DNA from 3 places in the Bradyrhizobium sp. B039 genome. Region 3 is predicted to be linked to each of the others. Evidence: predicted binding sites of a transcription regulator. Region 3 holds the regulator's gene; each other region holds the start of a gene.
What was found. Region 3 encodes PhoB, which activates phosphate uptake and scavenging genes when phosphate is short. Its sites were predicted from a motif close to TGTCATNNANCTGTCAT; they were not measured.
Positions count from the first base shown of each region.

Region 1: the regulator PhoB is predicted to act here: its motif matches at 1,125-1,141, upstream of phnF (phosphonate metabolism transcriptional regulator PhnF).
Region 2: the regulator PhoB is predicted to act here: its motif matches at 662-678, upstream of AAFG50_RS08505 (DUF465 domain-containing protein).

Region 1 is NZ_CP152416.1:8,332,099-8,334,358, reverse strand. It holds gene AAFG50_RS39335 (GFA family protein) at 1-308, shown strand, start outside; gene phnF (phosphonate metabolism transcriptional regulator PhnF) at 359-1,090, opposite strand; gene phnG (phosphonate C-P lyase system protein PhnG) at 1,198-1,662, shown strand; gene phnH (phosphonate C-P lyase system protein PhnH) at 1,667-2,260, shown strand, end outside.
Region 2 is NZ_CP152416.1:1,798,007-1,800,266, forward strand. It holds gene AAFG50_RS08495 (hypothetical protein) at 1-86, opposite strand, end outside; gene AAFG50_RS08500 (DUF465 domain-containing protein) at 228-434, opposite strand; gene AAFG50_RS08505 (DUF465 domain-containing protein) at 763-945, shown strand; gene AAFG50_RS08510 (NAD(P)/FAD-dependent oxidoreductase) at 1,168-2,260, opposite strand, start outside.
Region 3 is NZ_CP152416.1:8,464,371-8,466,630, reverse strand. It holds gene pstB (phosphate ABC transporter ATP-binding protein PstB) at 1-237, shown strand, start outside; gene phoU (phosphate signaling complex protein PhoU) at 249-965, shown strand; gene phoB (phosphate regulon transcriptional regulator PhoB) at 988-1,695, shown strand; gene AAFG50_RS39970 (GcrA family cell cycle regulator) at 1,929-2,260, opposite strand, start outside.

The DNA of each region.
Region 1 (2,260 bases), 130 kb from region 3:
TGAACGCCTTCAGCCTGTGGAAGCCTGACGCGGTGCGCATCACCGAGGGCGCGCAGCACGTCGAGACCTTCGCCAAGACGCCGCTCAGCCAGCGCAAATATTGCAGGAAGTGCGGCGGCCATCTCATGACCAATCACCCGCCGCTCGGTTTGACCGACGTCTTCACCGCCACCATCCCCACCCTGGCGTTCACGCCCGGCGTCCACGTCAACTACGCCGAGACGGTGCTGCCGATGCGCGACGGCCTGCCCAAGCTGAAGGACTTCCCCGCCGAGTTCGGCGGCAGCGGCGAGATGATGCAGGAGTAGCAGGCGCTGCTCTTCCTCCTCCTCTTGCGGGGGGAAGAGCGAGCTGCATCTCAGCCGTTCTCCACCAGAAACTCCACCCGCTCGGCGGCAAAGCGCGAATGCTTCGTCACCAGCGGCTTGCCGTCGAGACCGTGGTCGGTGGCATCGACCACGAGGATCGGCCGTCCCAGCGGCAGATCGAGCCGTGCAGCGTCGGTCGCGTCGACGATGCCGGCGGTGATCCGGGTCGCGCCGCGGCGATAGTCGCGGACGCCGAAGTGTTCGAGCAGTTTCGTCATCGAGCGCGTTGCCGCAAACACGCTGCCCGCGCCCGGAAACAACTCCGCCGACAGCCACGTCGTGGAGACGCAGATCGGGGTGCGGTCGGCGAGGCGTATCGCCTCGATCCGCACCAGCGGGGCGCCGACCTTCAGGCCCAGTTCGCGCGCCAGCTCGCGCGTCGCGACGTCGTCGGACGCCTCGATCAACTGCCCGCGCGGCTCACGGCCGCCGGCGCCGACGATCTCCGAGAAGCGCGTGCGCGAGCGCAGCGGATAGGCGATGCGCTGCGCCTCGACATAGGTGCCGCTGCCACGTTCGGCGCGCACCAGGCCGCGCTCGGCAAGGGCTGCCAGCGCCCGCCGCACGGTGTGGCGATTCACGCGATAGGTCTCGGCGATCTCCATCTCGCCCGGCAGCTTGTCGCCGGCGGCGAAGCGGCCGTCGGCGATGCCGCGCTCGATGCCGTCGGCAACGAGGCGCCATAGCGCGACGCCCGTGGAGGCGGTGTCCTGCATGCTCATATCGCCGGTCAGCCTAGCCCGAAAATCACACGCTTGTCACGAAACAGTCATGGCGCTTCCGTATGAAGTTGTCTACTATCATAGACAACTTGAGTTCGGCAAGTTCGGTGGGTCGGGTGACGCAGCACAACAATCAGCAAGCCCAGCGCAAGGCCGCGATGGCCGTGCTGGCGCACGCGGAGGCGGGCGAGATCGCCGCTCGCCTCCGCGCTTTCGCCCTCCCGGCCCATCAGGATCTGCGCGCGCCGGAAAACGGCCTCGTCATGCTGCGCGGCCGGGTCGGCGGCGACGGCGCCCCGTTCAACCTCGGCGAAGCCACGGTGTCGCGTGCCGCGGTGCGGCTCGCGAGCGGCGAGGTCGGCTTCGGCTACACGCTCGGACGCGACGGTGAGAAGGCGCGGCTGATCGCGCTGTGCGATGCGCTGGTGCAGTCGCGGGATTTTTCCGCATCGGTCGAGCGGGACGTTATCGCACCGTTGCGCGAGCAGCTTACGATCCGGCGCAAGCAGGCGGCGGCCGAGACCGCCGCGACGAAGGTTGATTTCTACACCATGGTGCGCGGTGAGGGGTGAGATCATGACCACGATTGCGGAACTGCCGCCGGGGTTCGCCGACAAGGTGCTGTCGGCGCAATCGACCTTTCGCTCGGTCATGGACGCGATGGCGCGGCCGGGTTCGGTCCAGCGCATCGTGCCGATGGCGGGCACACCCGGGCCGATGATGCGCGGCGCCGCCGCGATCGCGCTGACGCTGTTCGATCACGACACGCCGCTCTGGCTCGATGCGCGGATGTCGGAAAGCTCGGACGTCGTGAAATGGCTCAAGTTCCACACCGGCGCGCCGGTCATTCAGGATTCCTCGATCGCGAGCTTTGCCCTGATCAGCGATGGCGCCTTGCTTCCGGCGCTCGAGCGCTTCGCGCTTGGCACCAGCGAATACCCGGACCGATCGACCACGTTGATCCTCCAGGTCGATAGCCTTGACGCGGGGCGGAGCTTCGAGCTGCGCGGCCCCGGCATCGACGGCGTCGCGACGCTTCGGGCCTCGATCAAGCCCGCCGACCTGTTCGAGCGGCTGCGTGTCAACGAGGCGCTGTTTCCGCGCGGCATCGACGTGGTGCTGGTCGCCGATGACGCCGTGGTCGCGATCCCCCGCACCACGCGGGTCGTG
Region 2 (2,260 bases), 2.3 Mb from region 3:
CTGCGCAGATTGCCGTCGCACATCGCGATCGCCTGATCGCAGGCCTGTTCATAATGGCTGTTGTCCAAAAGGGCGGTTGCCGACATCTGCGTTGTCCTTGCTAGGTTCCTTGGGCGTTTCTCTGGGGCGTTTCCTGGGGGCGTTTGGTGCCTGAATGTTCCTATTTTGTTCTTTTGGAGTCAAGAGGATTCACCCGGCTCGCCCCGCCGCGAAAAGCCCGCTGGGGATCAGGCGATGATGTCGGGCGTGATCTGGTCTTCGATGAAGGCGATGCGGTCGCGCAACAACAGCTTGCGCTTCTTCAGCCGCTGTAACCGCAATAGGTCGGGGGCAGGCGATTGATGCAGTGCATCGATCGCCGCGTCGAGATCTCGGTGTTCCTGCTGCAACCGGGCGAGCTCGGCTTCGAGTTCGCTCTCGTCTTCATGGGTCATGTCTGCGGTGGCCGAAAAACCGATAGTCGTGAGATTAAGGCTGTGGATGCCCTGTGGAAATTATCGTCCTTGCGCGCCGTGACCGCAAGCGATCTCGGGCCGTCGCTCACCGATCTCTCGCAAGATATTTCGACGGTTCGCTGCGGCGCTGCGCAAGCGCATTGATATCATGGATTTTTCCCAGCGCGGTTCCTTACTCACGCTTCGTTACATATGAATTTTCAAAAATGACAAGGCGACGACGGATATCCATCGACAGAACGAATCGGTGATGTACACTTCGTCGTCCGGATCGAATCCAAGGTCACCCCTACCGAGGAGGTTTCGAATGACAATTCAGGCACATCTGGTTGAATTGGAACGGAAGCATAAAACTCTCGAAAACGAATTGCACGAAGCTCTCGTGCACCTTTCAACAGACGACCTGCAAATTGTTGAGTTGAAGCGCCGGAAGTTGATGGTCAAGGACCAGATCGAGCGTCTGAAGCACACTGGCGACACGCTTCACTAGTAAACCCCGTATTCAGCGTCGAGTTTGATCGTACCCCTTCAGGCAGGGGTGAGTGCTGTTGCGCTCATCCCTGTTGGAAGATGCGAAGCCGCGCAAGGACATTTGCGCGGCGTCCAGAGCTATTTCCGTTCCGACGGAATCGGAACGGAAATAGCTCCGGCTTCTTGTTTGGACGCGTTTTCTTCTTTGCGCGAAGTGGTATCCGCTTCGCTTGAAGACGCTTCAGATATTTGCGAGCTCGGCGACGTGATCGGCGATCGCGAGCGAGGACGTCAGTCCCGGCGATTCGATGCCGAACAGGTTGATCAGGCCTGCCACGCCGTGATCGCGCGGACCCTGCATCAGGAAATCCTGCGTGGCGACCGCCGGCGGCACGATCTTCGGGCGGATGCCCGAATAGCTCGGCATCAACGCGCCGTCAGGCAGCGTCGGCCAGTATCTCCGGATCGCCGGATAGAAGCGCTCGGCGCGTGACGGATCGACCTCGTAGTTGATCGTCTCGATCCACTCGACGTCAGGGCCGAAACGCGCCTGCCCCGCCATGTCCAGCGTCAGATGCACGCCGAGGCCGCCGGGCTCGGGCACCGGATAGATCAGGTGCGAGAACGGCGCCTTGGCGTTGCAGCTGAAGTAATTTCCCTTGGCGAGATAGGCCGGCGGAATCCGGTCCAGCGGCATGCCGTCGATATTGCGCGCCACCGTTGTCGCCGCGAGGCCCGCAGCGTTGACGAGGAGGCTGCATTGCAGCGCCATCGGTGCCGCGCCGCCGGCCTCGACCTCGATCACGCCGGCGGCCGCCTTGGCACGGATCAGCGGGGTGTGAAACGCGAAGGCCGCGCCGGCTTCCTCGGCCTCGCCGCGCAGCGAGAGCATGTAGGCGTGGCTGTCGATGATGCCGGTCGAGGGCGAGAGCAGCGCGGCGTCGCAGGCGAGCGCCGGCTCCAGCGCGCGTGCGGCCTCGCCCGTGAGCAACTGCATGTCGAGCACGCCATTGGCCTCGGCGTGCGCCTTGATCGATTGCAGCTTCTCGGTTTCCTTCGCATTGGTCGCGACGATCAGCTTGCCGCAATTCTTGTGCGGGATGCCGCGCTCGCCGCAGTAGCGGTAGAGCGCGTGCTTGCCGTTGACGCACATGCGCGCCATCCAGCTTCCGGCGCGGTAGTAGATGCCGGCATGGATCACCTCGCTGTTGCGCGAGGAGGTGATGGTGCCGATGGCCTCGGCTTCCTCGAGCACGATGACCTCGCGCCCGGCCTGGGCCAGCTTTCGAGCCACCGCGAGCCCGACCACGCCGGCTCCGATGACGATGCAGTCG
Region 3 (2,260 bases):
CCCTGCTCGGCGCTCGACCCGATCTCGACCGCCAAGGTCGAGGAGCTGATCCAGGAACTGTCCGAGAACTACACGATCGCGATCGTCACCCACAACATGCAGCAGGCGGCGCGCGTCTCCGACAAGACCGCGTTCATGTATCTCGGCGAGCTGATCGAGTTCGACGACACCAGCAAGATCTTCACGTCGCCGAGCGACCGGCGCACGCAGGATTACATCACCGGCCGGTTCGGCTGAGGAGACGGGACATGGGTTCTGAACATACCGCAAAGGCCTTCGACACCGACCTCCAGGAGCTCACCCGGCTCGTCGCCGAGATGGGCGGGATCGCCGAGCGCATGATCGTCGATTCCGTCGACGCGCTGATCCGCCGAGACGTCGCGCTCGGCCAGCGCGTCGTCGCCACCGACACCGAGCTCGACGCGCTGCAGAAGCGCATCGAGGAGCGCGCCGTGCTCACCATCGCCCGCCGCCAGCCGATGGCGGTCGATCTGCGCGAGATCGTCGGCGCCATGCGCGTTGCGACCGATCTCGAGCGCATCGGCGACCTTGCCAAGAACATGGGCAAGCGCGTCGCGGCGCTGGAGACGGATTTCCATCCGCTCAAGCTGTTCCGCGGCCTCGAGCACATGACCGACCTCGTGCAGCAGCAGGTCAAGTCGGTGCTGGACGCCTATGCCGCGCATGATCTGCCGGCGGCGATGGCGGTGTGGAAGGGCGACGAGGAAGTCGACGCCATCTGCACCTCGCTGTTCCGCGAGCTCCTCACCTACATGATGGAGGATCCGCGCAACATCTCGTTCTGCATCCATCTGATGTTCTGCGCCAAGAACATCGAGCGGATCGGCGACCACGCCACCAACATCGCCGAGACCGTGTTCTACATGATCGAGGGCCAGGCGATCACCGACAAGCGACCGAAGGGCGACATGACGACCTTCGCCACGACGGTCCCGAATACCTGAAGACTTAAGGAGCGACGACACCATGGGCGCACGCATTATGGTGGTTGAGGACGAGGAAGCTCTCACCGAGCTTCTCCGCTACAACCTCGAAGGCGACGGCTATGATGTGGAGACGGTGATGCGCGGCGACGACGCCGACACCCGCCTCAAGGAACACATCCCCGATCTGATCGTACTCGACTGGATGCTGCCGGGCCTGTCGGGCATCGAGCTGTGCCGCCGGCTGCGGACCCGGCCCGAGACCAAGCAGCTCCCGATCATCATGCTCACCGCGCGCGGCGAGGAGAGCGAGCGGGTGCGGGGTCTTGCGACCGGCGCCGACGACTACATCGTCAAGCCGTTCTCGGTGCCGGAGCTCTTGGCACGCGTGAAGGGCCTGCTGCGGCGCGCAAGCCCGGAGCGGCTCGCCACGGTGCTGGCCTATGGCGACATCGAGCTCGATCGCGACAAGCGCCGCGTCGCGCGCTCGGGCCGGCCGATCGACCTCGGCCCGACCGAATATCGCCTCTTGGAGTTCTTCCTGGAGCATCCCGGCCGCGTGTTCTCGCGCGAGCAGCTGCTCGACAGCGTCTGGGGCCGCGACATCTACATCGACGAGCGCACCGTCGACGTCCACATCGGCCGCCTGCGCAAGCTGCTCAATCTCGGCCGCGAGCAGGATCCCATCCGCACCGTCCGCGGCGCCGGCTACGCGCTGGATGATCGCTTTGCGAAGGCGGAGCAGACGTAAGCTAGGGGCGAGTTGGTTTGGCGAGCTGTCGCCACGATATCGGTGTCGTCCCGGCGAAGGCCGGGACCCATAACCCCAGGGCGCAATTGTTTGCGCGACAAGGGTAACTCCGTGTCCCCGTAACCACATCTGCTGGTGGTTATGGGTCCCGGCCTTCGCCGGGACGACATCGGAGTGTGTCGATCCGTCATCGCGTGACGGCGCCGTCTTTGCAATCAGCTAGAGCGACAAACTCACCGCGAGGGCTTCGCCGGTGCGCGCCGGCGATCCGCGGCGGGCTGATATGCCACGCGCGAGTGCTGCGCGCAGTAGGGCAGGCCCGACAGCGCCCTGCCGCCGCAGAAGAAGAAATCCGGGCTCGAGGGATCGCCGACCGGCCAGTGGCAGGTCGCCTCGTTCAGCTCCAGCAGCGACAGCCGCTGGCTCATCGGCACCACGTTGTCGTAGGTGACCGGTTCGGCCTCCACCTCGACCTCGAAGGCCTGCGCCAGCGCGGTGTTGCCGCGCGCAATGGGGCGGCTCACCCGCATCATGTGCTGCGCGGGGCGCGCCTTGCGCGGCCGCG